DNA from 3 places in the Kitasatospora sp. NBC_01560 genome. Region 2 is predicted to be linked to each of the others. Evidence: riboswitches for the same ligand, from Rfam matches in the RefSeq annotation. Region 2 holds a riboswitch; each other region holds the start of a gene.

Region 1 (10,261 bases), 2.6 Mb from region 2:
GGTTGGCCAGCGTGATGCCGTGACTGCCGGCCTCCAGCTGCGCCTGCCAGAGCGCGGGCGCCATCGTGGTCTTGCCGTGCGGGGCGAGTGCGACGCCGGCCTCGGCGCACCAGCGGGCCATGGTGCGGAGGTTGTGGTCGAGGGCGGCGGCGTCCAGGGTGAGCAGCGGGGTGCCGAACCCGGCGAGGGCCGGTCCGGTGGCGAGGTAGTCGCGGACGCTGAGGCCCCAGGCGGCGGGCGGCAGCGCCTTGAACCGCCAGTCGAGTACTTCGTCCGCGAGGGCCGCCACCTTGTCGGGGTCGATCCCCGGGCCGGTGCCGGTGCTGGCGAAGGTGCCTGCGAAGGTCTGGTCCACCGTCTTCCTCCTTGTGCTGTTGCAACATGCGCAACGAGGGTTGCACATGCTGGCGTCACGGTTCTAGCATCGGCGCCGGACCAAGGTCAACGGAACGGTTCGGCAGCCGCACACGAGGAGCCCCACAGATGCCCCGACAGGACCGCGCCGCGAGCCCGGGCACCGCGAACCCGGGCGTTCCGCCCCTGGGCAGCCCGGCCGTGGGGGGCGCAGCCGCCCAGGGCCCGGCCGCGGTCTGCGTGGGCGAGTCGATGGCGGTGCTGCTGCCGGACCGCCCGGGCCCGCTGGAGTCGGTGGAGCGGTTCAGCCTCTCGGCCGGGGGGGCCGAGTCGAACGTGGCGGGCGCGCTGACCGCACTCGGCGTGCCGAGCGCGTGGATCAGCCGGGTCGGTGACGACGGCTTCGGCCGCCGGCTGGTCGCCGAGGTGGCCGCGCGCGGGGTCGACGTCTCGGCGGTCGCGGTCGACCAGCACCGTCCGACCGGGCTCTACCTCAAGGAGGTCGGCGGCAGCACGGGCAGCCGCCACGACCTCGGGCCCGGACGCAGCCGGCTGCACTACCACCGCCGCGGCTCGGCCGCCGCCGCGCTCTCCCCCGCCCTGCTGGCCGATCCGAACGCCGCCCGGCTGCTGGCCGGCGCCCGGCTGCTGCACCTGTCGGGCATCACCGCCGCCCTCTCCGACGACTGCCTGGCCCTGCTGCGCGCCCTGCTGGCCGACCGCCGCGCGGGCCGGCTGGTCAGCTTCGATCTCAACTGGCGCCCGGCCCTGTGGCGCGACCGCGACCCGTCCGTGCTGCCGCCGCTGCTGGACGCCGCCGACCTGCTGCTGCTCGGCGCGGACGAGGCCGAGGCCGCCTTCGGCACCGGGGATCCGCTGGAGCTGCGCCGCCGCTTCCCCTCCCCGGCGACGGTCGTGGTCAAGGACGCCGCCCGGACGGTCACCGCGCTGGAGCGGCACGGCGCCGGCGTGACCGAGCCGGCCCTGGTGGTGGAGGTGGTCGAGGCGACCGGTGCGGGCGACGCCTTCGCCGCGGGCTACCTCGCGGCCACCCTGCGCGGTCTCGACCAGCGCCGCCGGCTCCGGCTCGGCCACCTCAGCGCCGCCTGCGCGCTGACCGCGCACGGGGACCAGGCCGAACTACCGCCGGCGCCGGTGGTCGACGCCCTGCTGGCGGCCTCCGCCGAGGACTGGGCGGCCACCCGGGTGTCGGCGGATGGCATCGTGTCTCCCGTACTGCCCGCGGCCGCGGGCGGCGACGCCCGCCCCCGCCCTGCCGCGGACCCTCGACCGGCCCCCTCCCCGGCCCTTGGAGCACCATGAGCCAGACCGTCACCCGCGCCCTGCGCATCCTCGCCGAGCTCGGTGAGGGCGAGCGCTCGCTGGACCAGCTCGCCGAGGTGCTCGGCGTCCACAAGACCACGGTGCTGCGGCTGCTCCAGAGCCTCGAAGAGGAACGTTTCGTCTACCGGGACCCTGCCTACCGCTACCACCTGGGCGCCGGCCTCTTCGCCCTCTCCGGCCTCGCGCTGGAGCAGCGCGGCGTCCGCCGGATCGCCGCCCCGCACCTCGCCGAGCTCAACGCCGCCACCGGCCAGACCGTGCACCTGGCCGCGTACGAGGGCGGCGAGGTGGTCTACATCGACAAGTACGACTCGCGGCACCCGGTGCGGATGTACTCACGGATCGGGCTGCGCGCGGCCCTGCACAGTGCGGCCGTCTCCAAGGTGCTGCTGGCCGACCTGCCGCCGGCCGAGCGCCGCCGCGTGGTGGCCGGCATCGACTTCACCCCGCACACCCCCCGCACGCTGACCACCCCCGAGGCGCTGCTCGGCGAGCTGGAGAAGGTCGCCGCCCAGGGCTGGGCCCAGGACCACGCCGAGCACGAGGCCTTCATCAACTGCGTGGCCGCACCGATCCGGGACGCAAGCGGCCGGGTCGTCGCGGCCGCCTCGATCTCCGTCCCGGACGTCGTCCTCCCGTACGAGCAGGTGCTGGAGCTGCTGCCGCAGTTGCTCGCCGCCGCCCGGGCGGTCTCCGCCGACTGCGGGCAGCGGCCCCCGGCCGGCTGACCCCGCCGGGGGCCGCTGCCCGGGCCGGACACCCACGGCCGGCCCGGCCCTTCCGCTCCCACCGAGTCCCACCGAGTCCCACTCCCACCGAGTCCCCTGCCGAGGAAGCCCATGAGCGACAAGACCGAGATCCGCACCGACAACGCCCCCGCCCCGGCGTGGATGTTCTCCCAGGGCGTCCGCAAGGGCCCGATCCTCCAGGTCTCCGGCCAGGGCCCGCAGGACCCGGCCACCGGCGAGTACCTGCACCACGGCGACGTGAAGGCGCAGACCCGGCGGACGCTGGAGAACGTCAAGGCGATCGTGGAGGCCGGCGGCGCGACCGTCGAGGACGTCGTGATGTTCCGCGTCTACCTCACCAAGCGGTCCGACTTCCCGCTGATGAACGAGGTCTACGCCGCGTTCATCGACGAGAACATCAAGCCGGGCGGCGTGAAGCCCTGCCGCACCACGATCTTCGTGGAGCTGCCGCAGGAGCCGATGCTGGTCGAGATCGACGCGCAGGCCGTGATCGGCTGACCGACCGGTCCCCTGAGCGACCGGTCCCCGTCGACCGGTCCTGGCGGACCGGCCCGCGGGCCGGGCAGCCCGACGGCACCGAGGGCCCGGACGCGAACCGTCCGGGCCCTCCCGCGTCACCGCCCGTCCGGCGCGGCGCGGCCGGTCACCGCCCCGCGGCCACCGACTCACCGGCCGGCTCCCCGACCGGAGCCCCGCCCCGCGCCACGACCTTGCCGCCGCCGGCGGCGGCGTCACCAGCACCGCCGTCGGTCGTGGCGGTGACGCCCGAACGCCGGTCCAGCGCACCGGAGAAGAGCGCCACCCCGAGGGCGAGCGCGGCCATCAGCCCGCCCACCCAGTTGGGCGCGTCGTACCCGAGGCCGCCCGAGATGACCAGCCCGCCGATCCAGGCGGCGAGCGCGTTGCCCAGGTTGAACGCCGCGATGTTGGCCGCCGAGGCCAGCGTCGGCGCGCCCGAGGCCTGGTCCATCACCCGCTTCTGCAGCGGCGCGACGGTCGCGAAGCCGAACACCCCGATCAGCGGGATGGTGGCGATCGCCCCCGCCTTGCTGTGCGCGGCGAAGGTGAAGGCGAACAGCAGCACCGCCAGCACCGCGAGGATCACGTACAGGCTGCGCATCAGCGCGCGGTCGGCGAACCAGCCGCCGAGCAGGTTGCCGACGAAGAGGCCGACGCCGAACAGGAAGAGCAGCCAGGTGACGCTGGAGTCGGCGAAGCCGGCCAGCTCGGTCATCATCGGCGTGATGTAGGTGAACATCGCGAAGATGCCGCCCCAGCCGAGCACCGTCATGGTGAGCGCCAGCCAGATCTGCGGGCGGCGGAAGACGGCCAGTTCGGGGCCGAGCCGGGTGTCCTCGGCCCGCGCCCGGACCGGCACCAGCGCGGCGATCCCGGCGAAGCCGACGACGCCGAGCGCCGCGACCACGTAGAAGGTGGAACGCCAGCCGAAGTGCTGGCCGAGCAGGGTGCCCATCGGGACGCCGAGCACGTTGGCGGCGGTGAGCCCGGTGAACATCAGGGCGATGGCGCCGGCCCGCTTGTGCGGGGCGACCAGACCGGCGGCGACCACCGAACCGATGCCGAAGAAGGCACCGTGCGCGAAGGCCGCGAGTACCCGGCCGACGAGCAGCAGGCCGAAGGCGGGGGCGACGGCGGAGACCAGGTTGCCGGCGATGAACAGGCCCATCAGCATCAGCAGCATCCCCTTGCGGGGGATCCGGGTGCCCAGGACGGTGAGCAGGGGCCCGCCGACCACCACGCCGAGCGCGTAGCCGGAGATGAGCAGGCCGGCGGTGGGGATGGAGACCGAGAAGTCGCCGGCGACCTCGGGCAGCAGGCCCATGATCACGAACTCGGTGGTACCGATGCCGAAGGCACTGATCGCCAGCGCCAGGAGCGCGAGGGGCATGAGGGAACCGCTTTCCGGAGCGTACAGAGAATGTTGCGCGTGCAACTACCGAGGTCGACCATACGACCGATCGACAGATACTTGCAAGCGCGGACTATCTCCATGCGCAAATCACCGGACCCGGAAGCGCCGTCCGAGTGCCGCGCGAGCCCGCGTCACGCAGGCCCGCACCGCGCGGGCCCGCGACACGGGAGCCCGCGCACCCCGGGCCGCTTGCCCCAGCGGGGCGAAGTCATTAGGTTAGGCTCACCTAACTCACCGGAGGTCGCCATGAGCCCCAGCCCCACCGACGCCGAGGCGCCCGAACCCACCGCCGCCGAACGGGTCTGCAGCCTGCTCGGCGCCACCTCCTCGGTGGTGATCCGCGCCTGCGGCGAGTACCACGAACTCGACACCCCGGTCTCGGTGCACGGCTCCCGGCTGCGGCTCAGCGCCCCGCTCGACGCGCCGCTCACCCTCGCCGTGACGAGGGAACAGGACGGCCTCGCCGTCGTGCTGGACCTCACGGACATCGCGCCCGTCGCCGTCCGCGACCGGGTCCGCGGCCGCCTCACCCTGGCCGGGCGGCTGCACCTCGCCCACCTCGCCGACGACGGGCTCAGCGTGCACCTGCGCCTGCACGTCGCGCACGCCGTCCTCTCCACCCCGTACGGCACGACCGCGCTCACCGGCGCCGACATCTCGCTCGCGCGCCCCGACCCGCTCGCCCGCTACGAGGCCGGCCTGCTCACCCACCTCGCCGACGACCACCCGGACGCGCTCGCCGTGCTCACCCGGCTGCTCGACCCCGCCCTCCTCACCGGGCGGCCCGACGTCCGCCCGCTCGCGCTCGACCGGTACGGCCTGGTGCTGCGCCTGGACCACCCGCACGGCCACCGCGACGTCCGCCTGGTCTTCCCCGAACCGGCCGCGGACGCCGACGAGTTCGGCCACCGGGTGCACCAGCTGCTGACCGCCGCGCACCGCACGCTGCCCGCACACCGCGCCTGAATTCCCGGCCTGTCTGCCCTCCCCGCCGGAAACAAGACCGGAAACGGCACCGGAACCAACAGCGGAAAAGGGCACCGGAGCACCGGCGGAAACGACGGCGGCCGGCCCGGCCCGCGAATCGAAATTCGCGGGCCGGGCCGGCCTGGGCGTGTCCCGCGCCCGTGGTACCGCCGAAGGTGCGGCGATCATCCGGTCGAGCGGTCACCCGACATGACCATCCCGGAGATCGTTCGCCCCGCACCCGGCGGAAGTCCCGACCAGAGGTCAGATGGAGACGCCGTGCGCCCGCAGGTAGGCGATCGGGTCGATGTCCGAGCCGTACTCCGAGCCGGTGCGGATCTCGAAGTGCAGGTGCGGGCCGGTCACGTTGCCGGTCGCGCCGGAGAGGCCGATCTGCTGGCCGGCGGTGACGGTCTGACCGATCTTCACGCCGATCGAGGACAGGTGGGCGTACTCGGCGTACTTGCCGTCGGCCAGCTTGATCTCGACCTCGTTGCCGTAGGCGCCGCCGTTGCCGGCCTTCACCACGGTGCCGGCCGCGACGGCGCGCAGCGGGGTGCCGGTGGAGGCGACGAAGTCGGCACCGGTGTGGTGGCCGGAGGCCCACATCGAGCCGGCCACGCCGTAGGCGGTGCCGAGCTTCGGGTTGGCGACGGGGGCGACGTAGCCGGAGGTGCTGGCCACGGCGGCCGGGGCCGGGGTGGTGGCCGGCGCGGCGGGCTTCGCGGCGGGGGCGGCCGGCTTGACGGCCTGGACCGGCTTCGGGGCGGCGGGCTTGGGGGCCGGCTTCACCGAGTCGTGCGAGGCCTGCGGCTTCGCGGCGGGGGCGGCCGGCTTGGCGGCCTCGGCCGGAGCGGCGGTGCCCAGCGCGAGCTTCTGGCCCGGGTGGATCAGGTTCGGGTTGGCACCGACGACCGAGCGGTTGTGCTCGTACAGCGCCTGCCAGCCACCGTCGACGTTCTTGGCGGCGGCGATCTTCGACAGGGTGTCCCCGCCGACGACCTTGTAGCTCTGCTCGGCAGCGGCGGCGGCCGGGGCGGCGGTCTCGGCGGCCGGCTGCGCGGCGGCGGCCGGGGTGGCGTCGACGCTGGTGGCGCCGGTCCAGGTGCTGGTCTGCGCGGGCTTCGCGGCCGGGGCGGTGTGGGCCTGGGCGCTGATGGTGGTCACCAGCGGGAGGGCGAACGCGGCGCCGGTGACGGCGGTGGCGATACCGATGCGGGCGGCGCGGGGCAGGGCGATACGACGAGCCTGTGCGGGCATGGGGGTTTTCCTCTCCGACGCCTGCGAGGTGAGCTGTCGGGTTCGGGCTGGAGTTGCCCGGCCGCATAGGCGGCTTCACCCCAAGCCGGACCGTGAATTCCGGTCCGGCGACTTACCTTTGGGTCCCCCGCTCCTGCCGTACAGAGTTCGGTTCGTACCACCGGGCAGCGGCAGGACTAGGCGTTCCACCCGGTGGCCACCCGGGCCAATGCCGGGCGGTCGCTGAACTAAAACCCATCCGTCCGGGTGAAGCAATGTCGATCTCTTGAACCCGCAACAAAGGCCCGGAGCACCGTGACGCTCCGAATGATCGGCTGCACGGTATGTGCACAATCGATTCACCGCGCGCCACTGATCCACGACACTCCGCCGATTTCGGTTCCCGTCCGCATTCGGTCGCCTACGGAAAGCCATTCACCGACACACCCCCGGTGAGCCTTGTCACGTGGGCGCCCGGGGCGGACGATCGGGCCGTGGCCACCTCCGAGGCCGGCACCCTGCGGCTGAGCACCGCGCAGGGTCGCTGGGTACTACTGGCGACGGTGCTCGGTTCCAGCATGGCGCTGCTCGACGGCACCGTCGTGAACGTCGCCCTGCCGCGGATCGGCGCCGATCTCGGGGCCCAGCTCGCCGCCCTGCAGTGGACGCTGAACGCCTATCTGCTCACCCTGGCCGGGCTGATCCTGCTCGGCGGCGCGCTCGGCGACCGCTACGGACGGCGCCGGATCTTCCTGCTCGGCGTGGTCTGGTTCGCCGTCGCCTCCGCGGCCTGCGCCGCCGCGCCCACCATCGAGGTGCTGATCGCCTCCCGGGCCGTGCAGGGCATCGGCGGGGCGCTGCTCACACCCGGCTCGCTGGCGATGCTCCAGGCGGTCTTCCACCCTGACGACCGCTCGGCCGCGGTCGGCCTCTGGTCCGGCCTCGGCGGGGTGTCCGCCGCGGTCGGCCCGTTCGTCGGCGGCTGGCTGGTGGACGGTCCGGGCTGGCGGTGGATCTTCCTGCTGAACGTGCCGCTCGCCGCGCTGGTGGTCGCCGTCGCGTCCCGGCACGTGCCGGAGAGCCGGGACGAGAGCGCCACCGGCCGGTTCGACGTGCTGGGCGCCGCACTCGCCGCGCTCGCCCTCGGCGCGGTCACCTACGCACTGACGGCGGCCGGCGGCGGGCTCACCCCCGGGGTCTGGGTGTCGGGGGTGGCCGGGCTGCTGCTCGGCTGGGCCTTCGTCGAGGTCGAGCGCCGCTCCGCGGAGCCGATGCTGCCGCTCGGCCTCTTCTCCTCGCGCCTGTTCACCGCCGTCAACCTGGTCACCCTCTGCGTGTACGCGGCGTTCAGCGGCGTCTTCTTCCTGCTGGTCGTGCAGTTGCAGATCGTCGCGGGCTTCTCCCCGCTGCTGTCCGGGCTGGCGCTGGTGCCGATCACCGTGCTGATGCTGGCGCTCTCCGCCCGGGCCGGCCGGCTCGGCAAGCGGATCGGCCCGCGGCTGCCGCTCACCGTGGGCCCGCTGCTCTGCGCGGCCGGCGTGCTGCTGATGCTGCGGATCGGCCCCGGCGCCTCCTACTGGGTGGACGTGCTGCCGGCCGTCACCGTGATGGGCTGCGGGATGGTCCTGCTGGTCGCCCCGCTGACCGCCACCGTGCTGGCGGCGGTGGAGGTCCGGCACGCGGGCATCGCCAGCGGCGTCAACAACGCCGCCGCCCGCGCGGCCGGCCTGCTGGCGGTCGCCGCCCTGCCCGCACTGGCCGGGCTCAGCGGCGACGCCTACCAGGTGCCGGCCTCGGTGGACGCCGCGTTCCACACCGCGATGCTGATCTGTGCCGGGCTGCTCGTCACCGGCGGGCTGACGGCGGCGGCCACCGTCCGGGGCAACGTCCTGGCCCCCGAGGAACGCCCGGTGGCCGAGCCGGACTGCCGCTACGCGTGCGGCACCAACGCCCCGCCGCTGGACCCGGGCCACGTCGGCACCGGGCACCCCCCGGGAACGGGAGAGGGCCCCGCCACCGGAACGGCAGCGGGGCCCTCGACCGACTGACCCGACGTCAGAGGATGTCGCCCGGGGCGTACTTGGCGGCCTCCGGGTAGGCGGCCGCGACGGCCTCGACCCGGCGGACCACCTCGGCGACCTGCGCACCGGCCGCGCCGGTGAAGGAGAGCCGGTCGGCCAGCAGCGCGTCCAGCGCGGCCCGGTCCAGCGGGATCCGCTCGTCGGCGGCGAGCCGGTCCAGCAGCTCGTTCTCGCGGGCACCGGCCCGCATCGCCAGCGCCGAGGCGACGGCGTGCTCCTTGATGACCTCGTGGCCGGTCTCCCGGCCGACGCCCGCGCGCACCGCGCCCATCAGCACCTTGGTGGTGGCCAGGAACGGCAGGTAGCGGTCCAGCTCGGCCTCGACCACGGCGGGGAACGCGCCGAACTCGTCGAGCACCGTCAGGAAGGTCTCCAGCAGACCGTCGAAGGCGAAGAAGGCGTCCGGCAGCGCGACCCGGCGGACCACCGAGCAGGAGACGTCGCCCTCGTTCCACTGGTCGCCGCCCAGCTCGGCGGTCATCGACGCGTAACCGCGCAGGATGACGGCCAGGCCGTTGACGCGCTCGCACGAGCGGGTGTTCATCTTGTGCGGCATCGCGGAGGAGCCGACCTGGCCCTCCTTGAAGCCCTCGGTGACCAGCTCGTGGCCGGCCATCAGGCGGATGGTCTTGGCCAGGCTGGACGGCGCGGCGGAGAGCTGGACGAGGGCGGTCAGCACCTCGAAGTCCAGCGAGCGCGGGTAGACCTGGCCGACCGAGGTGAGCACGTTGTCGAAGCCGAGGTGACCGGCCACCCGGCGCTCCAGCTCGGCGAGCTTGTCGGTGTCGCCACCGAGCAGGTCCAGCATGTCCTGGGCGGTGCCGACCGGGCCCTTGATCCCGCGCAGCGGGTAGCGGGCGATCAGCTCCTCCAGGCGGCGGAAGGCGACCAGCAGCTCGTCCGCGACGGTCGCGAAGCGCTTGCCCAGCGTGGTGGCCTGCGCGGCCACGTTGTGCGAGCGGCCGGCCATGACCAGCTCGGCGTGCTCGGCGGAGAGCCGGCCCAGGCGCACCAGCACGGCGACGGTGCGGTCCCGCACGTGCTCCAGCGACTGGCGGATCTGCAGCTGCTCGACGTTCTCGGTCAAGTCCCGCGAGGTCATGCCCTTGTGGATCTGCTCGTGCCCGGCGAGCTCGCTGAACTCCTCGATCCGGGCCTTCACGTCGTGGCGGGTGACCCGCTCACGGGCGGCGATCGAGCCGAGGTCGACCTGGTCGATCACCCGCTCGTAGTCGGCGACGGCACCCGCGGGCACCTCGACGCCGAGGTCCTGCTGGGCCTTCAGGACGGCGAGCCACAGGTGGCGCTCAAGGACCACCTTGTGCTCGGGGGACCACAGCTGGGCCAGGGTCGCCGAGGCGTACCGGGAGGCCAGGACATTGGGGATCTGGGGCTTCGCGCTCACGCTTCGCAAGCCTAACAGCCGAGGTCAGCGGGAGCGGCGCCGACCTCCGCGGTCCGGCACGGGCGGGCGCTACCGGCCCGGAACCGCCCGGCCGGTCAGCACCGGCAGCACCTGGGCGCAGATCGAGTGCAGGGACACCCGCTGCTCGTCGGTCATCGCCCCGAAGGCCTCGTGGGTGCGGCCCATCTCG
Region 2 (10,261 bases):
GCACGCCGAGCTGCCCGAACGCGAAGTCGCAGAGCAGCCCGGTGATCTCGCCCGCGTAGCCGCGGCCCCAGGTGTCGGGCCGCAGCGCGTAGCCGAGCAGGGCGGAGCGGTGGCTGCCGAGGGTGAGGGCGGCGCTGCCGATCGGGGTGGCGTCCGCCGGGTCGTCCGCGTCGGCGAGCCGGGTGACGGCGAGCCGGTAGACCGTCCGTTCGTCCCGGAGCGCCTCCTCCAGGTACTGCTCGATCTGGTCCGCGCACTCCTCCCGGTCGTGCGGTTCGAACGGCAGGTACCGGGTGGCCTCCGGATCGCCGAAGACGGCGTGCAGCGCGTCGGTGTCCGCCGGCGTCAGGTGGAACTCGCGGATGGCCAGGCGGGGGCCGGTGAGGCGGACGGGGACCATGCCTGCCGACCCTACCCGGGCTTTCCGGTTACCGTACGTGACATGGAAGAAGAAGACCTGCGGCTCGCCCCGCGCACCAAGGCCGCCGAACTGCTCGCCTGGGCGGAGGCCGGGGGCCGCGCGCCGGTGGCCGACGCCGCGGTGCGGGCGGTGCTGGCGCTGCTGGAGCTGGGCGAGGGCAGGATGCACGACGGCTGGCCGGAACTGACCTCGAACGCCGTGGAGCACCTGCTGTACGAGCGGCTCCACCTGTACGTCCAGCCCGCGCCGGAGCAGGACCCGGCGGCGTACGGCGAGGCGGTGCGGCTGCTGATCGACCACCAGCGGGCGGCGAAGCGGCTGAACGCCAAGCGGCAGGAGCGGCTGCACGCCGAGGCCGAGTGGCAGGGCGAGGTGGCCGCCGGGCTGCTCCGCCGGGCCGACCTGGTGACCTGGCCCCGGCTGTACACCCTGCTGCTGCGCGCGGACGGCGTGGACGTCACCGACGAGGCGGCGGTGCGGGAGTGGCTGGCGGCGTTCCGGGAGCTGCCCGAGGAGGACCGGCGGGCCGCGTACGGGGCTCCGGCGGCGGCCGGGCTGCTCGACGAGCCGGACGACAGGGGCTGGGGCGAGGGCTGGATGATCTCGGTCGGGATGGCCACCGACGGGGCCCGGCGGCTGCTGGAGCAGGGGCTGATGCGGCGCAGCTACCGCAATCTGGCGGAGCTGACGGCGCTGGGCCGGCCGATGCCGGACGAGCTGGCGGGGGACTTCGGGGCGTTCGAGGAGGCGGCGGCCCGGGCGGCAGTGGAGCTGTTCGGGGAGTGGACGGTGCCGGGGCTGCCGCGGTTGCTGGTGGCGGAGTTCCCCGACCTGGCGCCGGAGCCGGGCCAGGAGGAGATCGACGCGTACCTGGCGGGCCTGCCGGAGGATCCGTCCGAGGAGCAGTGGGAGGACCTGCCCGAGGAGCTGTGGGCCGGGCTGCCCGCGGAGTAGACGCGCAGGTGCCCCCCGGCCGCCGCGGCGGCCGGGGGGCACCTGCGGCGTGGTCAGGGGGTGATGCCGCGCTGCTCGAACCAGGTCTCCGGGTCGACCGGGGCGCCGCCGCCGGGGCGGACCTCCAGGTGCAGGTGCGGGCCGGTGACGTTGCCGGTGGCGCCGACCTTGCCGAGCTGCTGGCCGGGGACGACCTTGCCGGAGCCCTTGATGATCGAGGAGAGGTGGCAGTACCAGATCTCGGTGCCGTCGGGCAGCGTCTCGACGATCCGGTAGCCGTAGGAGCCGGCCCAGCCGGCCGAGGTGACGGTGCCCTGGCCGACCGCGTACACCGGGGTGCCGGTGTCGGCGGCGAAGTCCAGGCCGGTGTGCAGGTGGGCCCAGTACGAGGCGCTCTGGCCGTAGTGGGCGGAGAGGTTGTAGTCGCGCACCGGGAGGTTGATGGCGGCGAGCTTGGCCTTCTCAGCCTCCTGGGCGGCCTTCTCGGCCTCCTGCTGCTGGGCGGCGCGCTTGGCCTCGGCCTCCTTGGCGGCCTGGACGCGGGCGCCCTCCTCGGCGGCGGTGCGCTGGCTGTCGGCCTGCTGCTGGATCCGGGCGGCGAGCGCGAGGCCGGGGTCGGCGGAGAGCGCGACCGGGGTCTCGTCCGGGGCCTCGACGGCGGGGGCGGCGGCCGGGGTCGCGGAGGCGAAGCCGGTGGCGCCCAGGGTGGCGGCGACGGCGGTGACGCCGAGCAGCGGCGCCGTCCCGCGGGTCTGACGCGGCATCCGGTGCCGGTTGGTCTCGGCGGCCGGCGGGGCGGCCTCGTCGGGTCCGCCGTACTCGCCCGGGTGTGCGGGCGGCCACGGGTGGTCGAGCAGCTGGGTGCCGGCGGAGGAGCCGGGCAGATGTGCCGGAGAGTGCGACGACGCCACGGAGGCGCGCTCCTTTCCTTCCTTCGCGCCTACCGGGTTAGCTGACGGGTTCGGAGCAGGAAGGTCTCCTACGGCTGGGCCTGGGCCCGGCCGATTCACCCCAAGGAACGTGGTTCCCCGGCTCCCTGGCCTGCCCGGAGGCCGGCCGGCGGGATTAGGCGACGGCGCACGGTGCCGTCTGGGTACGGCGTTGCGGACCGCGCTGCGTTATCAAACGTTAATCCTAGGAGCCCCTGATTCCAAGCCATCCGTTCGGGACACCCGGATACAGCCCGGACCTTACGCGACCGGATGGGCGTTTTGGGGCGGTTCGCAACAACTGACACTACCGAACGTGACAGTACGTCAACGAACGGCCCCCCATCTGAGTACTTCTACTCATGTGCGACCCCGGCCGGCGCGGCCATCCTGGCGCCATGAACGCTCCGATGCAGTCCCGCACCACGGCCGCGTACTACATCCAGGCCGTGCTCTCCTTCGCCCTCTCCGCCGGCGCCCTCGCGATCGGCATCGCCTACCTCCCGGTGGGCGGCTGGACCAGGGCCTTCCTCGGGATCGGCCTGCTGTACACCGTCACCTCCTCGTTCACCCTGGCCAAGGTGGTCCGCGACAGGCAGGAGACCAACGAGATCGTCACCCGGGTGGACCAGGCCCGGCTGGAGAAGCTGCTGGCCGAGCACGACCCGTTCAAGGTGGAGGGGGTCTGACGGCCGCCGGGGCCACAGCACCGATAGCTTGACAGCTAAGGCTATTAGCCTTAGCTTTATGGCTATCGGCAGCACCCGCCGATAGCCCGAGTTCCGGCGGACCCAGGAGGCCCCCATGTCCGGCACCACCGCCCCCACCACCCAGTACCTCGACGTCACCGGCGGCCGGATCGCCTACGACGACACCGAGCAGGGCGACGGCGCCCCCGTCGTCCTGCTCCCCGGAATGCTGGACAGCCGGACCGCCTACCGGCACCTCCGCCCGCTGCTGACCGCCGCCGGCCGCCGGGTGATCACCATGGACCTGCGCGGCTTCGGCGAGTCCTCGATCGCCTGGGACGACTACTCCCCGGCCGCGATCGCCACCGACGTCCTCGCCCTGCTCGACCACCTCGGCATCGAGCGGGCCGTCCTGGCCGGCAACTCCTACACCGGCGCCACCGTCGTCAAGCTCGCCGGGGACGCACCCGGGCGGGTCGCCGGGATCGTCCTGCTCGACGCCTTCGTCGAGAACCTGCCGCCGAACGCCCTGCAGCGCGCGATGTTCGCCGCGATGGGCGTGCTGCTGGTGCACTCCCCCGCCTTCTGGGGCCTCTACCACCGGAAGATGGCCTACCCCGGCCCCAAGCCGGCCGACTTCGACGCCTACGTGGACGGGCTGGTCGCCGCACTGCGCACCCCCGGCCGCAAGGCCGCGACCCGCGGCTACGTCCGCGGGGAGTCCGCCCCCGAGGGCTGGACCGCCGCCGTGACCTGCCCGGCGCTGGTCCTGATGGGCAGCAAGGACCCCGACTTCCCCCGGCCCGAGCTGGTCGCCGACCGGCAGGCCGCCGCGCTGCGCGCCCGCAAGGTGATGATCGAGGGCGCGGGCCACTACCCGATGGCCGACCACCCGCAGGCCACCGCCGACGCGCTGCTGCCCTTCCTCGCCGAACTGGCCTGAGCACCACCGCCGGCCGCACCGGCCCCGCGCCTCGCCCCTCGCCCCCGCCCCCGCCCCGCCTCCAGGGAGACCGCCCCCATGCCCCGCGTAGGACTCACCCCGGCCCAGGTCGTCGGACACGCCCTCACCCTCATCGACGAGCAGGGCCCCGAGGCCCTCACCCTGGCCGCCGTCGCCGCGCGGGCCGGAGTGGCCACGCCCTCGCTCTACAAGCACGTCAGCGGCGGCCTCGCCGAACTGCGCCGGCTGATCGCCGTCCGGGTCACCGAGGAGTTGGCCGACCGGCTCGCCGAAGCCGCCCTCGGCCGCGGCGGGGACGACGCCGTCGCCGCCCTCCTGCGCGCCTACCACGCGTACGCCACCGAGTACCCGCACCGCTACAGCGCGCTCCCGCAGGCCCCGCAGCCGGACGACGACCTGACCCGGGCGGCCGCACGGCTGGTCGGCGTGATCATCGCGGTGCTGCGCGAGTACGGCCTCGACGGGTCGGAGGCCGTCCACGCCGCCCGTGCCGTCCGCTCGGTGGCGCACGGCTTCGCCTCGCTCTCCACCGGCGGCGCCTTCCAGCTCGCGGAGGACCTCGGCGACACCCAGGACCGGCTGATCGGCATGCTCACCGGCGGCCTCCGGCACTGGCCGGGGCGCTGACCCCGGCAGCGGGCCGGAGCGGGGAAGCACCGGCCCGGGAAGCAGCCGGGCGGGAAACAGCAGGGCCCGGAGCGGGATCGCTCCGGGCCCTGCGACGCGGTGGGCCTAACAGGACTTGAACCTGTGGCCTCTTCCTTATCAGGGAAGCGCTCTAACCGTCTGAGCTATAGGCCCGCACCGAGAGGAGATTCTACTCGACCCGCGGGCGCTCTCGCCCCGCCGGGCGGCAGGGCGGCCGCGAGCCGCCCGACGCCGGTCCCGGTGCACCGGCTGGGTCACCGTTCACCGGCCTGAGAAATAAGGTATGAAGAATTGAGTGTCCGATCAGGCGCCACCCGCACCAGGCACCGGAAAGGCCGGGGATCCCATGGACCTGACCTCGCCGTGGCTTCCCCCCTCCGAGGACGAGAGCCGGACGCCGCGGAGCAGCCCCACCGCGCGCAGTGCCATGCGGTGCGTCCGCTTATTGCTCGCCTGCACCAGCGCCGCCGAGCTCCTCGGCACCGTCCTCGCCGAGGGCCCGCACTGGATCACCGGCGAGGGCTCCGCGCTCTACCTGCTGGACCAGGCCGGAATGCTCCGGCTCACCGCCTCGCACGGCCTGCCCGACTGGGCCCACGAGCGCTACGGCGTGGTCGACCCGGCGAGCGAACTGCCCGCCGCGATGGCGCTCCGACTGCGGCGGCCCTACCTGCTCAGCCCCGAGCGCACCAGCGTCGACTACCCCAACCGGAACGCCGGGATGGGCACCGGCATGGTCGCGATCATCACCCTGCCGATGATCGTCGACGAGCAGCCGATCGGCGTGCTGGCCCTCGCCCTCGCGCACCGGGGCACCGTCCCGCGGCGTGACCTCGACGTCCTGGAGACCCTCGGCGACGCCTGCGCCCACCGGCTCTCCCACCTGCTCGACCACGTGAACGCCGGCGCCCGGGTGCCGCACGGCGTCCGCCCCGGGCCCGGCACCGCCGGCGAGGCCGGCCAGGCCGCCGACCCGGCCGCCGGCCTGGCCCACCCGATGCTCTCGCTCGCCGTCCGCTCCGCCGGGCACGGCGCCTTCGAACGCGACCTCGTCACCGGCGAGACCTACTGGGACGCCCAGGCCTACCGGGTGGTGGACCGGCCGCCGCCGGCCGCGGGCGCGCCGGCCACCGCACCCGACCTGGACCGGCTCGTCCACCCCGAGGACCTGCCGGACGTCCAGGCCGCGCTCGCCGAGGCGCTCGCCACCGGCGGCCCGTACCGGATCACCTACCGGGTGCCGCGTCGCAGCGGCGGCGCGGTGCGGGTCGAGGAGACCGGCGAGGTGATGCTGGACGTGCACCGGCGGCCGGTCCGGATCGCCGGGCTGCTGGCCGACCGGGACCGCGTCCGCGCCCCGGGCGAACGCCCGCCCGCCGACGGGCCGGCCGACTCCCCGGCGGCCGGGGCCCGCTCGGCGCTGCTGCTGGCACTCACCCGGGCGCTGTCCCGCGCGATCACCGTCCGGGACGTCACCACCGCCGTCACCGACATCGCCCGCCCCGCGTTCGGCGCCGCCAGCATCGTGCTCGACCTGGTGGACGAGGGCCGGCTGCTGCCCGTCTCGCACACCGTCTACGGCGGCCCGCGGCGCACCGAGCTGACCCGGCTGGCCGACCTCTCCGAGGGCGTCATGCAGCACGCGCTGGCGCGTTCGGCCCCGCTGTTCAGCGAACCCGGCCGGGCTGGGCGGGCCGGCCGGGCCCCGGACGGCGGCGACGCCCGGCCGACCGGGCCGCTCACCCCGGCCGCCTGGGCGGTGCTGCCGCTGGTCGCCTCCGGCCGGCAGGTCGGCTCCTGCCTGATCACCTTCGCCACCGAGCGGTCCTTCGGCCGCGAGGACCGCACGCTGTACTCGGCCTTCGCCGGCGTCCTCGCACAGTCCCTGGAACGCGCCCGCCTCTACGACACCCACCACCACCGGGCCACCGAGCTGCAGCGCGCCATGCTGCCGCGCACGCTGCCCCGGCTGCCGGGGATCGCCAGCGCCGCCCGCTACCTGCCCAGCACCGAGGGCATGCAGATCGGCGGCGACTGGTACGACCTGCTCCGGCTGCCGGACGGGCGGATCGGCCTGGTGATCGGCGACGTCCAGGGCCACAACGCCGAGGCCACCGCCGTCATGGGCCAGCTGCGCAGCGCCCTGCGGGCGTACGCCACCGACGGGCACGACCCGGCGGCCACCCTGGCCCGGACCGGGCGGCTGCTCTCCGGGCTGGACACCGACCTCTTCGCCACCTGCCTCTACCTCACGCTGGACCCGGCCGACGGCACCCTGCGGGCCGCCCGCGCCGGGCACCCCGCGCCGGTCCGGATCACCACCGACGCCAAGGCGGTCGAGCTGGAGCTGCCGGGCGGCCCGCCGCTGGGGGTGGACCCGGGGGCGCCGTACCCGCTGTCGGTCGGGCAGCTGGAGGCCGGCGAGACGCTCCTCGTCTACACGGACGGTCTGGTGGAGGACCGCGAGGAGGACTACGACGAGTCGGTGCAGCGGATGCTCGGCGGGCTGGAGCTCTGGGCCCGGCAGACCGGCCCGGGCCGGATCGGCCCGGCGCCGGCCCTGGAGCGGCTGGCCGACCTGCTCACCCTCAACGTGACCGAGCGCCGCTCCCGCCCGGACGACGTGGCGCTGCTGCTGTTGCACCGGACGGCGGCGGCGCAGGCGGCGTAGCCGGGCGGGGCGGGCGGTGCGGGAGGTGCGGGAGGTGCGGGAGGTGCGGGCCGGGCGGGCCGGGCGGCGCGGCACCCGTCGTGGCCTGCGGCGTACTTACCGCTCCGCGACTGTTGCCGCAAGGGCCGGTCGGGCCCGAAGGACGTCTGATTGCCGCCGTATTGACGGGATATTGACGAGATCTGGTCACGTGGCGAGATCCGTTCACACCTTCGTAGGATCATCACCCTAGAATTCGCCGCGTGACGATGACTCAGTGGTGCGCAACGGCAACCGGCGTTCTCGCCGCCCTCGCCCTCGTGGCCGCCGCCCGCTACCGCGCGGTCTCCGCCACCCAGCGCCGCCGCAACAACCGGCAGCAGCGCGAACTCGCCCGCCTCCAGGAACAGCTGACCGCCGAACTGGCCCGGCGCGGCACCGAACTCGCCGCCGTCCAGCAGGAGCAGGAGCTCAACGCCTCCACCCAGCGGGCCTTCCTCAGCGTGGCCCGCCGGATCCTCGTCATGGCGCACGACCAGCAGGCCCTGCTGGACGAGATGGAACGCACCCACGACGACCCGGCACTGCTGGAGGGCCTGCTCAAGGCCGACCACGCCGCCGCCCAACAGGCCAGGCTCGCCCAGACCCTGGCCGTCCTGTGCGGCGCCCGGGCCGGGCGGCACTGGCCCGAACCGGTCTCGCTGGAGGACGTGGTCCGCGGCGCCCAGTCGCGCATCCTGCCCTTCCAGCGGGTGGTGGTCCGCAGCCGGATCGAGACCGCCGTGGTCGGGGCCGCCGCCGAGGCGCTGATCCACGCCGTCGCCGAGCTGCTGGACAACGCCACCCGCTACTCCCCGCCCAGCACCCAGGTGTTCGTCACCCTGATGCCGGTGCACAACGGCGCCGTCGTCGAGATCGACGACGGCGGCGTCGGCATGCCCGAGCACGCGATCGCCAAGGCCGCCTCCGCCCTCGCCGGCGGGTCCGCGCTGGAGGTCTCCCGCCTCGGCGAAGTCCCGCAGCTGGGCCTCGCCGCGGTCGGCCGGCTCGCCGAGCAGTACGGCTTCCGGGTCACCCTCAGCTCCGCCCCCTCCCCGTACGGCGGCGTGCGGGTCGTGGTGCTGCTGCCGAACGCGCTGCTCACCGAACCGCTCCCGCCGACCGTCCCGGGCCTCGGCCCGAACGACCCGGCGTTCACCGTCGGCCCGCACCGGGCCGCAGCCCCGCTGCACCCGGCCGGGAACCCCCCGGCCGCCGGCCACCTCCCGGCCACCGGGCACCCCCTGCTGGACACCCCGCCGACCGACCGACCCCCCACGGCCGGCCCCGCCGTACCGCCCCCGCTGCCCCGCCGGAGCCACCGGCGCGACCGCGCCCACCGCCGCAGCGAGCCGGCCGCTCCCCCGCCGGCCACGGCCCCGCCGTACCGCTCGGCGCAGGACGCCCAGGCGTTCATGGCGATGTTCCAGGCCGGGACGGCCAGCGGCCGTTCGGCCGCCCGGACCCAGGCCCACCCCGCACCTTCCCACCCCTCTTCCCCCCAGCTTCCCCAGCGCTCCGGAGAGTTCCATGACCACCACCCCTGATCTCGGCTGGCTGCTCGCCGACATCGTCTCCGTCCCCGAGGTCCGGCACGCCGTCGTCGTGTCCAACGACGGGCTGGAGATCGGCCGCAGCGCGGGCATCGTGCGCGAGGACGCCGAACGGCTCGCCGCCGCCTGCTCGGGCCTGCAGTCGCTGGCCCGCGGCGTCGCCCAGGGCTTCGGCGGCCACGGCAGCGCGACCCGCCAGATCATCATCGAGTACGGCGGCGGCTACCTCTTCATCGTCGCCGCCGGGGCCGGCGCGCACCTGGCCGTGGTGACCGGCGAAGCCGTCGACGCCGGCCTGGTCGCCTACCAGATGCAGGTCCTGGTCGAACGGATCGGCAGCCACCTCACCAGCCAGCCACGCGTCGATCACGCGGCGGGGGGGCAGCGGTGAGCGGACCGGTCCGGCCCTATGTGATCACCGGCGGCCGCAGCCGGCCCACCCGCACCGAGCTCGCCGTCGAGAGCCTGGTCAGCGCGTTACCCGACCGGCCCGAGCTGCCCGAGGACGCGCTGCTCAACCGCGAGCACCAACGGATCCTGGACCTCTGCCGCAGCCTGCTGTCGATCGCCGAGGTGGCGGCCTACCTCGGCCTGCCGTTCGGCATCGTCAAGGTCCTGGTCGGCGACCTCTGGGACCTCGGCGCCGTCCAGGTCCTCCCGCCCGTCCCGCAGGCCGAACGCCTGCCCACAACCCTCCTGGAAGAGGTGCTCGTTGGCCTCCGCCAACTCCGCTGAAGCCCGCGCGACCGCCGCCGGGGCTCCCGGCACACCGCAGTACCTGCCGGCCTCCGTGCAGGGTGCGGTGAAGATCCTGGTCACCGGCCCCTTCGGGGTCGGCAAGACCACGCTGGTCGGCTCACTCAGCGAGATCACGCCGCTGCGCACCGAGGAGACCATGACGGCCGCCAGCAGCGCCGTCGACGACCTCACCGGCCGCGGCGACAAGACCACCACCACCGTCGCCCTCGACTTCGGCCGGATCACGCTCAACCCCCGGCTCGCCCTGTACCTCTTCGGCACCCCCGGCCAGCAGCGGTTCTGGCCGCTCTGGGACGACCTGTCGCGCGGGGCGCTCGGCGCCATCGCCATGGTCGACCTGCGCCGCCCGGACGAGAGCTTCGACGTGCTCGGCCGGCTGGAGGAGCAGCAGATCCCCTTCGCCGTGGCCGTCAACACCTTTCCCGACACGCCGAGTTACCCCGAGGACGAGCTGCGCTCCGCCCTCGACCTGCTGCCCGACGTGCCGATCCTGTTCTGCGACGCGCGGGACCGGCGTGCCGCGTACGACCTGCTGATCGACTTCGTCGGCCACCTGCACGCCACCGCCGTCCTGGAGCTGCAACGATGACGACCCCCGAGCCCGGTACGGCCGTCCCCCCGATGGCACCGCCGCCCGGCTGCCCGGCGCACGCCG
Region 3 (10,261 bases), 2.4 Mb from region 2:
ATGATAGCTCCAGTGCACGTGCATCAGCACGGGACGTTGCAGGTGCACGGGCCGTTCGCTGCCAAACTGCAACTCTTCACCACTCGGACACCTGACGGTACGTAACCGGACATAGCCGACTGAATCGGCAAGCCGCCGATAACCGCCCGTAGGCGGCCCCCCGCTGAATGTTGATCTTCGAATGCCGGGAGTCGCGCTTTCGTGACCCTCCGTCAGACATTCCCCTTCCTGTGAGACATCTCACGCACGGGGACCGCAACGCGGTTCCCTGTTCGCCGCGTCATAGGAGTTGTCCTGCTTGCGCGGGGATTAGGCAGAATTTGTCCGGTTTTCAGGCAGCCCGCCCGCCCCGGTTCGGCAGCCGACTGCAGGCCGGGCCGCCCGATGTCCTACGATCTCCGCCATGAGCACCGCAGCCATCCCGGGCGCGCCACTGCCCGTCCGCACCCCAGGCTCCCGTGCGCGGGGGCGCCACCGCCGCCCCGAGCGCCCCGAGATCCCGGCCGGATCCCCGGCCCTGGTGCTCGCGGTGCCCGCGACCGCCGGACCGGAGTCCCGCTCCGTCGTCGAGGAACTCCTCTCGATCGTCCGCAGCGAGCAGAACGGCGTGCAGACCGCCGCCGGCTACCTCCCGGGCGAGGCGGGCGAGGGCTGGTCCGCCGGTGAGGAGCGCACCGTCGCCGAACTCCTGGCGCACGCCGCCGAAGCCGGCCTGCCCACGCCGGTCGTCGTCCCGCTCGTCCCCGGCCCGCACGGCTTCCTGGGCGGACTGCACACCCTCGCCGCCGAGTACGGCGCCCACGTCACCGACGTGCTGGGCCCGCACCCGCTGCTGGCCGAGGCCGTCCACGTCCGGCTCTCCGAGGCCGGGCTGGCCCGCGCCGACCGCGCCCGCCTGTTCGCCATCGCCACCGCCGCGGACGGCGTGGTCCTGACCACCGTCGGCGGCCAGGACGCGGCCGACGCCGCCGGGATCACCGGCATGCTGCTGGCCGCCCGGCTGGCCGTGCCGGTCGTCGCCGCCGCGCTCGACGTACCCGGCTCGGTCGCCACGGCCGTCGCCCACCTCAAGGACATGGGCGCCCGGAACCCGGCGCTGGCCCCGCTGGTGATCGGCCCGGAGGCGGACTCCGAGCTGCTCGCCACGGCCGCCGAGGAGGCCGGCTGCCCGTCGGCCGCCCCGCTGGGCGCGTACCCGACGGTGGGGCAGCTGATCGCCTCCACCTACCTCGCGGTGCTGCCCGCCTTCGACCCCGAGGCGCTCGGCGACGACGACGCCGAGGCCGCCGGCGAGCCCGGCGGCGGCCGGCACGCCGCCCAGTAGCGAACGCCCGCAGACCGTACCGAGGGGCCCGGAACGCATCCGTTCCGGGCCCCTCGCGGCCGTCGACCGCCGCCGCGGCCCTCAGGCCCTGCCGTCGAGCCGGGCGGTGGGCGCGGCGGCGTCCTTGAGCCGCAGTGCGGGCAGCTGGACGGGGCGGGACTGCGCGGCGAACGAGGCCAGCGGCACGCTGCTCGCGTTCCACTGCGGCTGCGCGGTGCCGCCGGCCTCGGCCCGGCGCACCTGGAGCACCTCGGACTGCCCGGCCCGGCGCAGCAGGATGTTCTTCGGCGGCGCGGACTCCGGGTCGATCCAGAGCTCGTTACCGCCGAACTCGCAGTCCAGCACCAGCACGTCGTCCGGCCGGCCGTCGGGGGTGGCGCGGAAGGCGAACCCGGCCCGCCGGTGGCCGGTGAACCGGCTGCGGCCGAAGGTGACGCTCTCCCCCTCCAGTTCGTGCCGGGCGGTGGAGACGGCGAAGTCGCTCTTCCCCGCGCAGTCGATCAGCAGGCCGTCGAAGACGGTGCCCTTCTCCCGGCCGAGCGCGTGCAGCGCCACTCCCCCGCCGGCGTTGCCGTACAGCACGCTCGCGGTGTAGTCGAAGTCGTTGAGGTAGGCGCCGTGCTCGATGCCCCAGCCACCGTTGTGGTAGGCCGCGAACTCGGTGACCACGTGGTGCCGGCGGGCGTTCAGCCAGACGAAGATGCCGTCCTGCAGGTTGTTGTGGGCCAGGCAGCGCTGGAAGGTCCAGACGCCCTCACTGTTCTCCGGCCACTCGAAGCCGGACGCCCCGTTGGCGCCCTGGACGCCGACGGCCACGCAGTCCAGTGCCTTGCCGCCGGTGCCGGCGCCGAGGTTGAAGCCGGTCAGCCGGTAGGCGCGCGGATTGGGCTCCAGCACGGTGCGGGAGGCGACGCAGGACTCGTACACGATGTCGTCGGACGGCTGCTGCGGGGTGCGGGTGTCCAGGGGGCCGTCCCACCAGTAGGCGTCCTCCCAGGTGTCGTGGCTGATGCAGCTGCGGAAGGTGATGCCGTGGCTGGCGTGCGGGACGTACGCGTGGTTGCCGGCGTCGCGGACCACCACCCCCTCGACCACGGTGCCGCGGGTGGTGTCGCCCAGCAGGTGGAAGTGGAGCCCGTAGCGGCCGAGCACCGGGGCGGTGACCGGGGTGCTGCCGTCCGGCCCCTTCCAGCTCTCCCCGGTCGCGGCGCGCGGCCCGACCCAGCGCAGCGCCGCGTGCCGGACGTCGGCGCGGCGGGTGCTGGTGAGGTGGACGTGGGTGCGGCCCCCGGCGCTGCCCTCGATCCGGACGCTGCGGGTCAGGTTGAGCACCTCGGCGCCGACGGTGACGCCCCCTCCGGCCGCGACCCGGGGGTGGGCGTACCTCAGCGGGGCCTCCAGGGTGACGGTGGATCCGCTGACGGAGCGGACGACGGCCAGGTCGTAGCGGGTGGCGAAGCCGTCCTCGTCGGGCGGGCCGGTCGGGGTGACGGCCAGTTCGTCGCCGGGCTGCCAACCGGCGGGTGCGGCGGCCAGGCTGACGGCGGTGTCGCCGGGCAGCAGAGCGCCGGCTGCCCGCACCCAGGCCGTACGGGCGGCGCCGTCCAGCCGCAGGTACCCGGTGCCGGTGACCCAGAGGCCGACGTCGGTGTCGACCACCTTCATGCCGTCGCCGTGGAACCGCTTCTCGTCGACGGACGGGAAGCGCAGGGTGTGCACGGCGGCGCCGTCGGGGGCGAGGGCGAGCGTCCCGCGGATCTCGACGTTGCCCGCCGAGGCGAGCGTGACGGTGCGGTCGGCGGCGAAGACGAGGGCGCCGGTCGGCTCGACGAGCAGCGAGGCGACGGTGGCATCGGTGTCGAGCAGCACCTGGTCGGCGATCCGGACGGCGCTCTGCGGGCCGGGCACCCGGCCGCCCCAGCCGGCCGGGTCGGACCACCGGCGGCCGCCCCGGCCGACGGTGGGGGCGGCGCCGGGCTGGCCGGTCGCGGGGGCGGCACCCTCCGCGGTGCCCTCCGCAGCGCTCTCCGCGGTGACCGGCGCGGTGACCGGCGCGGTGGCGGACGGCCCGGTGGCGGGCGCTCCGCCGTGGAGCATCCCCGTCCCGTCCGCACCGGCCCCGCCGGCCGGCAGGGGGCCGCCCACGGCCGCGACGGGCTCGGCCGGGCCGCCCAGCGAGCGGCGCAGCGCCTCCTCGCCGCCGACCGCCGCGAAGACCGTCCCGACGGCGAGCCAGCGCAGCATCGTCCTGCGGCGTAAGGGAGTTATGGGCTCTTCGGGCGGGATGTCCGCTCTGCGGGGTTTTGCCCGGCGATGCGCTCCGCGCGGCCGGTGCGGCGGCCGGCCGGCGTCCGGCTCCTCGTCCATGGCCATCGTTGCGTAGCCCTCCCCCCGGGCGGCTGCATCGGTCCCGACTCTCTGAAGCATAGGCAGTTGCTGTGAAGCCGACGGGCGTTGCGCGAAAACGGTCATTTCTGATCATGGTGGACAGCCTTTCAGCAGGGCATCCGCAAACCGTGACGGTCGTCACACATGTTTGCGGTTTGAACTTGAGTCTGCTTAACGTGCTCCCCGTTCGTGGCCACACGGACCCAGCTCATCCGCAACGCCGAGTCCTGCCGTCGGTTGCGCTGGCAGCGCAGAAACGCACCACGGCAGGAGCGGGGGAACCACAGGTAAGTCGCCCGGACCGGTCCACGACCGGTTCAGGGCTAGGGGTGAAGCCGCGTCCACAGCGCGGCCGGGCAACTCCAGCCCGAATCCGACAGCTCACCTCGCAGGCGTGGGAGAGGACCGCACCTTCATGCTGCCCACCAACGGCACCCGCCTGTCCGGCCGCACCCGCCGCGTGATCGCCGCCCTCGGCGTCGCCGGCGTCGGTCTCACCATTCCCTGCCTGACCACCGGCACCGCCTCCGCGGCCTCCGTCGCCACCTGGGACAAGGTCGCCCAGTGCGAGAGCACCGGCAACTGGAGCATCAACACCGGCAACGGCTTCTACGGCGGCCTTCAGTTCACCAACAGCACCTGGGCCGAGTTCGGCGGCACCGCGTTCGCGGCCCGCGCCGACCTCGCCACCAAGGACCAGCAGATAGCGATCGCCGAGAAGGTGCTCGCCGTCCAGGGCCCCGGCGCCTGGCCCGTCTGCTCCGTCCAGGCGGGCCTGACCAAGGGCGGCACCCCGGCCGCCGTGGACACCACCACGGCCGCCAAGCCCGCCGCGCAGACCCCGGCCCCGGCCGCCAAGCCGCAGACCCAGGCGCCCGCCGCCAAGCCGGCCGCCCCGAAGGCCGACCCGGCCCCGTCCACCGACTCCGCCAAGCCGCAGGGCGGCCAGAACCGGTCGCAGAACTGGCAGGACAAGGCCGGCTCCGACGACTACACCGTGGTCGCCGGCGACTGGCTCTCCGCCATCGCCGACAAGAACAACGTCCAGGGCGGCTGGGAGCGGCTGTACGAGCTCAACCGCTCCACCCTGGCCGACGGCCCGCACGTCATCTACCCGGGCCAGCACCTGAGCCTCGGTGACCACGGCAAGACCCGTGCCTCGGACGAGTCCGGCAAGAACTTCGACTGGTTCAACCGCTCCTCCGGCACCTCGGGCCAGGCCGCCGCCGGTACCGCCACGGCCGCCAAGCCGGCCGCGCAGACCCAGGCCCCGGCCGCCAAGCCGGCCGCCGAGACCCAGGCGCCCGCCCAGGCCGCCACCGGCAGCATGGCCGCCGCGGTCTCCTTCGCCCAGTCGAAGGTCGGCCAGGCGTACGTCTACGGCGGCACCAGCGACGGCGGCTGGGACTGCTCCGGCCTGACCCAGGCCGCGCTGCGCGCCGCGGGCATCTCCGTCCCGCGCGTCGCCGCCGACCAGGCCGCCGCCAGCACCCACGTGTCGCTGGACTCCCTCAAGGCGGGCGACCTGCTGTTCTGGTCCAACAACGGCCAGGACTCCGGCGTCTACCACGTCGCGCTCTACATCGGCGACGGCAAGTACGTCGAGGCCGCCAACCCGAGCTCGGGCGTGCGGATCCAGACCGTCGCCAACTGGGCGCCGGACTTCGCCGGCCGGGTCTGACCCGGTACCGCACCGGGCGCGCACCGGTAGCCCGAAGCCCCCGGGGAGAGTCCGCTCGCTCCCCGGGGGCTTCGGCCTGCCCGCCCGCCGCGCCGGGCCCGGCCGTGGTCAAACCGGCGCCGGCGGGGCATCCTGCTGCTTCGCACCCGAGAAGGAGTCCCCATGGCCCAGGTCACCGTCACGCTCGACGCCAATCTCGCCATCGACGTGATGATGCTCTCCGGTACCAAGAACCCGCAGGACGCCGTCGAGCTGGTCCTGCGCGACTACCTGGCCCGCGGCCGGCGCACCGGGGCCCGGACCGGCGACGCCGGCGACGGGCAGCGGGCGGCACAGGAGCGCCCGGCCGTCCAGGAGGGCTGAGCGGGCACGCGAAAGGGGCCCGGGGAGCGGAACACTCCCCGGGCCCCGGTCGTACCCGGTCAGCGGGCGCAGGCGCCCGTGGAACCGCGCATCACCAGCTCCGGCTGGAACATGAACTCGCCGCGCTGGGCGGCGTTCCCGCCGACCTCCTCCAGCAGCGCATCGACGGCCGCGGTGGCCATCGCCTCCACCGGCTGACGGATCGTGGTCAGCGGCGGCTCGGTGAACGCTATCAACGGCGAGTCGTCGAAGCCGACCACCGAGACGTCCTGCGGGACGCTCAGGCCGCGCTGACGGACCGCACGTATCGCGCCGAGTGCCATCATGTCGCTGCCGCAGACGATCGCCGTGCAGCCCTTGTCGAGCAGCGCCCCGGCCGCCGCGTGCCCGCCCTCCACGCTGAACAGCGTGTGGTGGACGAGCTCCTGGGCCTCCTCCTCGCTCCGGCCCAGCACCTCGTGCATGGCCGCGGTGAAGCCCTCGATCTTCCGCAGCACCGGCACGTACCGGCGCTGCCCGACGGCCAGGCCGATCCGCTCGTGGCCGAGTTCGGCCAGGTGCTGGACGGCCATCCACATCGCGGACCGGTCGTCCGGCGAGATGAACGGCGCGTCGATCTTCCCGCTGAAGCCGTTGATCAGCACGAACGGCACCTGCCGGCCGGTCAGCCGGGCGTACCGGTCGTGGTCGGCGGTGGTGTCGGCGTGCAGCCCGGAGACGAACACGATGCCCGCCACCCCCCGGTCCACCAGCATCTCCACCAGTTCGTCCTCGGTGGAGCCGCCGGGCGTCTGCGTGCAGAGCACCGGCGTGAAGCCGTGCCGGCTCAGCACCTGCTCGATCACCTGGGCCAGCGCGGGGAAGATCGGGTTGCTCAGCTCCGGGGTGATCAGCCCGATCAGACCCGCGCTGCGCTGGCGCAGCCGGGTCGGACGCTCGTAGCCGAGCACGTCCAGCGCCGCCAGCACGGTCTGCCGGGTGGCGGCGGAAACGTTCGCCTTGCCGTTGAGTACGCGGGAGACGGTGGCTTCGCTGACCCCCGCCTGAGCCGCGATGTCTGAGAGTCGCGCCGTAGTCACGGTCCCAGAGCCTATTGCAACCACGTCAGACCGCCCACCAGTCGGTGCTGTCCGGAGCGAGCACGGTCTCGCCGCCGTCCACCACGGCGTCCGCCGAGGAGAGCAGCAGGCGGCCGGGCGCGGGTATCCGGACCGGCTCGGCCGTGGTGTTCACGGTGCAGACGAAGGAGCCGCGGCGGAACAGCAGGGTGCCCTCGGGGCCGTCCAGCCACTCGACGGCCTCGCCGGCGCCGAGGTCCGGCTGTGCCCGGCGGACGGCCAGCGCGCTGCGGTACAGCTCCAGGGTGGAGGTCGGGTCGCCGGTCTGCGCCTCGACGCTCAGCCGGGCCCACTCGGCGGGCTGCGGCAGCCAGCTCGGGCCGCCGGCGGCCGGGCCGAAGCCGTACGGGGCCTCGCTGCCGGACCACGGGATCGGCACCCGGCAGCCGTCGCGGTAGCCGTCCTGGCCGGCCTTGCGGAAGAACGACGGGTCCTGGCGGACCTCGTCGGGCAGGTCGGTGACGTCCGGCAGGCCGAGCTCCTCGCCCTGGTAGAGGTAGGCGGAGCCGGGCAGCGCGAGCATCAGCAGGGTGGCGGCGCGGGCGCGGCGCAGGCCGAGCGCGCGGTCGCCGGCGGTGCGGATCTGGGTGCCGAGGCCGGGCGGGTTGGCGAACCGGGTGGCGTGCCGGGTGACGTCGTGGTTGGAGAGCACCCAGGTGGTGGGGGCCTCCACCGGGCGCATCGAGTCGAGCGAGAGGTCGATCACCCCGCGCAGCTCGGCGGCGTCCCAGGAGGTGCCCAGGTACTGGAAGTTGAAGGCCTGGTGCAGCTCGTCGGGGCGGACGTAGTTGGCGGTGCGCTGCACGGTCGGGGTCCACGCCTCGGCGACGCCGATCCGCCGGCCCGGGTACTCGTCCAGGATCCGCCGCCAGCTGCGGTAGATCTCGTGGACGCCGTCCTGGTCGAAGAACGGCATGACGTCGTTGCCGAGCAGCTTGAGCTGGTCGCCGCCGCCGAGGTCGGGCAGGCCGGGGGCCTTGACCAGGCCGTGGGCGACGTCGATCCGGAAGCCGTCGACGCCCATGTCCAGCCAGAACCGCAGGATCGAGCGGAACTCGTCGGCGACGGCCGGGCTGTCCCAGTTGAAGTCGGGCTGCTCGGGGGCGAACAGGTGCAGGTACCAGTCGCCGGGGGTGCCGTCCGGGTCCTCGGTGCGGGTCCAGGCCGGGCCGCCGAAGATGGACTCCCAGTCGTTGGGCGGCAGTTCGCCGTTCTCGCCCTTGCCGGGACGGAAGTGGTAGCGCTCGCGCAGCGGGGACGCAGGACCCTCGCGCAGGGCACGCTGGAACCACTCGTGCTGGTCCGAGGAGTGGTTGGGGACGAGGTCCACGATGATCCGCAGGCCGAGGCCGTGGGCGTCCCGGATCAGGCCGTCGGCGTCCAGCAGGGTGCCGAACATCGGGTCCACCGCGCGGTAGTCGGCGACGTCGTACCCGGCGTCGGCCTGCGGCGAGGCGTAGAAGGGCGAGAGCCAGACCGCGTCCACGCCGAGGTCGCGCAGGTAGGGCAGCCGGCTGCGGATGCCGGGCAGGTCGCCCATGCCGTCGCCGTTGGAGTCGGCGAAGCTGCGCGGGTACACCTGGTAGATGACCGCGTCCCGCCACCAGTCTCTGGACGCGCCGGCGCCGGCCTCGTGAGCGGTGGCGTCGGCGGCGGGCCGGGAGGTGTCGGCCAGGTTCTGGGTCATGGACGGTATCCCTTGGGGACTAGGCGGTGAGCGGAACAGCGGTCGGGCCGGCGGTCGGGCCGGCGGTCAGGACTTCGAGGCGCCGGCGGTCAGGCCGGTCACCAGGTGACGCTGCACCAGGTAGAAGAGGACCGAGGACGGGATCGCGATCAGCACGGCGGTCGCGGCCATCAGGTTCCACTGGGCGTCGTGCTCGCTGACGAAGGTCTGCAGACCGACGGCGAGGGTGTACTTGTCGGAGCTGAGCATGAAGGTGGAGGCGAAGGCCACCTCGGCCCAGGCGGTGAGGAACGAGTAGAACGCGGCCACCGCCAGGCCCGGACGGGCGAGCGGCAGCACCAGCCGCCAGAAGGTGCCGAGCGGGGTGAGCCCGTCGACCCGGCCGGCCTCGTCGATCTCCACCGGGATGGTGTCGAAGTAGCCCTTGAGCAGCCAGGCGCAGTACGGGACGGTGGTGGTCGAGTAGACCAGGATCAGGCCGAGGTAGCTGTCCAGCAGGTCGAGCTCGGAGAGGATCGTGTACATCGGCACGATCAGCACCGCGATCGGGAACATCTGGGTGACCAGCAGCGACCACATCAGCGGCCGGTGGCCGGGGAAGCGCATCCGGGAGACGGCGTAGCCGGTGGAGGCGGCGATCATCACGCCGAACACCGTGGTGATCCCGGAGACCAGGAAGGCGTTGCCGAACCAGCTGAAGAAGTCGGTGTCGAACAGCACCTTGTGGTAGTTCGACAGCGTCATCTTGTCGAAGATGGCGCCGGGGTGGAGGTAGTCCGTCTTGTCCGGGCCGAGCGAGACGTAGAGGATCCAGACCACGGGGAAGAGCGCGATCAGGCTGGCCAGGATCAGCGCGGCGTGGGACAGCGCCCTGGCCGCCGGGGAGGCCTGGCCGCGGCGGCGGGCGCGGGCCGGCTTCGCGGCCGGTGCCGCGGGGCGCGCGGCGAGCGCGGTGGGTCGGTCGGTGGTGGTGCTCATCGGGGTCTCCTGCCTTCGTGGTCGCTGGGGTTGCGGGGCGTCAGCCGTTGGCCTGCTCGTTGCGGGCGAGCCAGCGCCGGTAGAAGGCGGTGAAGACGATCAGGATGGACAGCAGGATCACGCCGTAGGCGGCGGACTGCGCGTAGTCCCGGGGCTGCTGGCCGAAGCCGAGACGGTAGGCCCAGGTGACCAGCAGCTGCGCGTCGGGCGCGCCGTTGGCGCCGAACAGCAGGAAGATGACGGCGAACTGGTTGAACGTCCAGATCACGCCGAGCAGCACCACGGTGGAGGAGACGGTGCGCAGCCCGGGCAGGGTCACGTGCCGGAACCGCTGCCAGGCGGTGGCGCCGTCCATCTCGGCGGCCTCGTACAGCTCGGCCGGGATCGACTGCAGGCCGCCGAGCAGCGAGATCATCATGAACGGCACGCCGACCCAGGTGTTGACCAGGACGGCGGCGGCCTTCTGCGCCAGCGGGTCGTCCAGCCAGCCGGGTTCGGGCAGGTGCAGGGCGGACAGGATGCCGTTGACGGCGCCGCCGTCGGCGAGCATCAGGCGCCAGGAGAAGACGGTGACGAAGGTCGGCACGGCCCAGGGCAGGATGAGCAGCATCCGGTAGACGGCGCGGCCGCGCAGCTTCTGGTTGAGCAGCAGGGCCAGGCCCAGGCCGATGGTGTAGTGCAGGAAGACGCAGAGCGCCGTCCAGGTGATGGTCCAGACGAAG

The links. Region 2 has a riboswitch for cyclic di-AMP ahead of OH807_RS19730 (M23 family metallopeptidase). Riboswitches for the same ligand answer to the same signal wherever they lie in the genome.
Region 1: it holds a riboswitch for cyclic di-AMP, as region 2 does, so the genes downstream of both, OH807_RS08025 (peptidoglycan DD-metalloendopeptidase family protein) here and OH807_RS19730 (M23 family metallopeptidase) in region 2, are expected to answer to the same signal.
Region 3: it holds a riboswitch for cyclic di-AMP, as region 2 does, so the genes downstream of both, OH807_RS08785 (transglycosylase family protein) here and OH807_RS19730 (M23 family metallopeptidase) in region 2, are expected to answer to the same signal.

The regions. Positions count from the first base shown of each region.
Region 1 is NZ_CP109364.1:1,944,152-1,954,412, forward strand. It holds gene OH807_RS07995 (alanine racemase) at 1-355, opposite strand, end outside; gene OH807_RS08000 (sugar kinase) at 484-1,677, shown strand; gene OH807_RS08005 (IclR family transcriptional regulator) at 1,674-2,426, shown strand; gene OH807_RS08010 (RidA family protein) at 2,538-2,945, shown strand; gene OH807_RS08015 (MFS transporter) at 3,091-4,356, opposite strand; gene OH807_RS08020 (DUF2470 domain-containing protein) at 4,627-5,346, shown strand; gene OH807_RS08025 (peptidoglycan DD-metalloendopeptidase family protein) at 5,611-6,606, opposite strand; cyclic di-AMP (ydaO/yuaA leader) riboswitch at 6,612-6,769, opposite strand; gene OH807_RS08030 (MFS transporter) at 7,080-8,633, shown strand; gene purB (adenylosuccinate lyase) at 8,641-10,071, opposite strand; gene OH807_RS08040 (MarR family winged helix-turn-helix transcriptional regulator) at 10,141-10,261, opposite strand, start outside.
Region 2 is NZ_CP109364.1:4,521,914-4,532,174, forward strand. It holds gene OH807_RS19720 (GNAT family N-acetyltransferase) at 1-400, opposite strand, end outside; gene OH807_RS19725 (hypothetical protein) at 443-1,375, shown strand; gene OH807_RS19730 (M23 family metallopeptidase) at 1,429-2,286, opposite strand; cyclic di-AMP (ydaO/yuaA leader) riboswitch at 2,299-2,457, opposite strand; gene OH807_RS19735 (YiaA/YiaB family inner membrane protein) at 2,703-2,993, shown strand; gene OH807_RS19740 (alpha/beta fold hydrolase) at 3,109-3,936, shown strand; gene OH807_RS19745 (TetR/AcrR family transcriptional regulator) at 4,015-4,584, shown strand; tRNA gene OH807_RS19750 (tRNA-Ile) at 4,685-4,758, opposite strand; gene OH807_RS19755 (SpoIIE family protein phosphatase) at 4,952-7,276, shown strand; gene OH807_RS19760 (sensor histidine kinase) at 7,525-8,841, shown strand; gene OH807_RS19765 (roadblock/LC7 domain-containing protein) at 8,825-9,238, shown strand; gene OH807_RS19770 (DUF742 domain-containing protein) at 9,235-9,582, shown strand; gene OH807_RS19775 (GTP-binding protein) at 9,560-10,195, shown strand; gene OH807_RS19780 (cytochrome P450) at 10,192-10,261, shown strand, end outside.
Region 3 is NZ_CP109364.1:2,126,562-2,136,822, forward strand. It holds gene OH807_RS08775 (hypothetical protein) at 404-1,324, shown strand; gene OH807_RS08780 (hypothetical protein) at 1,406-3,568, opposite strand; cyclic di-AMP (ydaO/yuaA leader) riboswitch at 3,931-4,115, shown strand; gene OH807_RS08785 (transglycosylase family protein) at 4,107-5,393, shown strand; gene OH807_RS08790 (hypothetical protein) at 5,556-5,756, shown strand; gene OH807_RS08795 (LacI family DNA-binding transcriptional regulator) at 5,816-6,835, opposite strand; gene OH807_RS08800 (glycoside hydrolase family 13 protein) at 6,861-8,561, opposite strand; gene OH807_RS08805 (sugar ABC transporter permease) at 8,628-9,539, opposite strand; gene OH807_RS08810 (carbohydrate ABC transporter permease) at 9,580-10,261, opposite strand, start outside.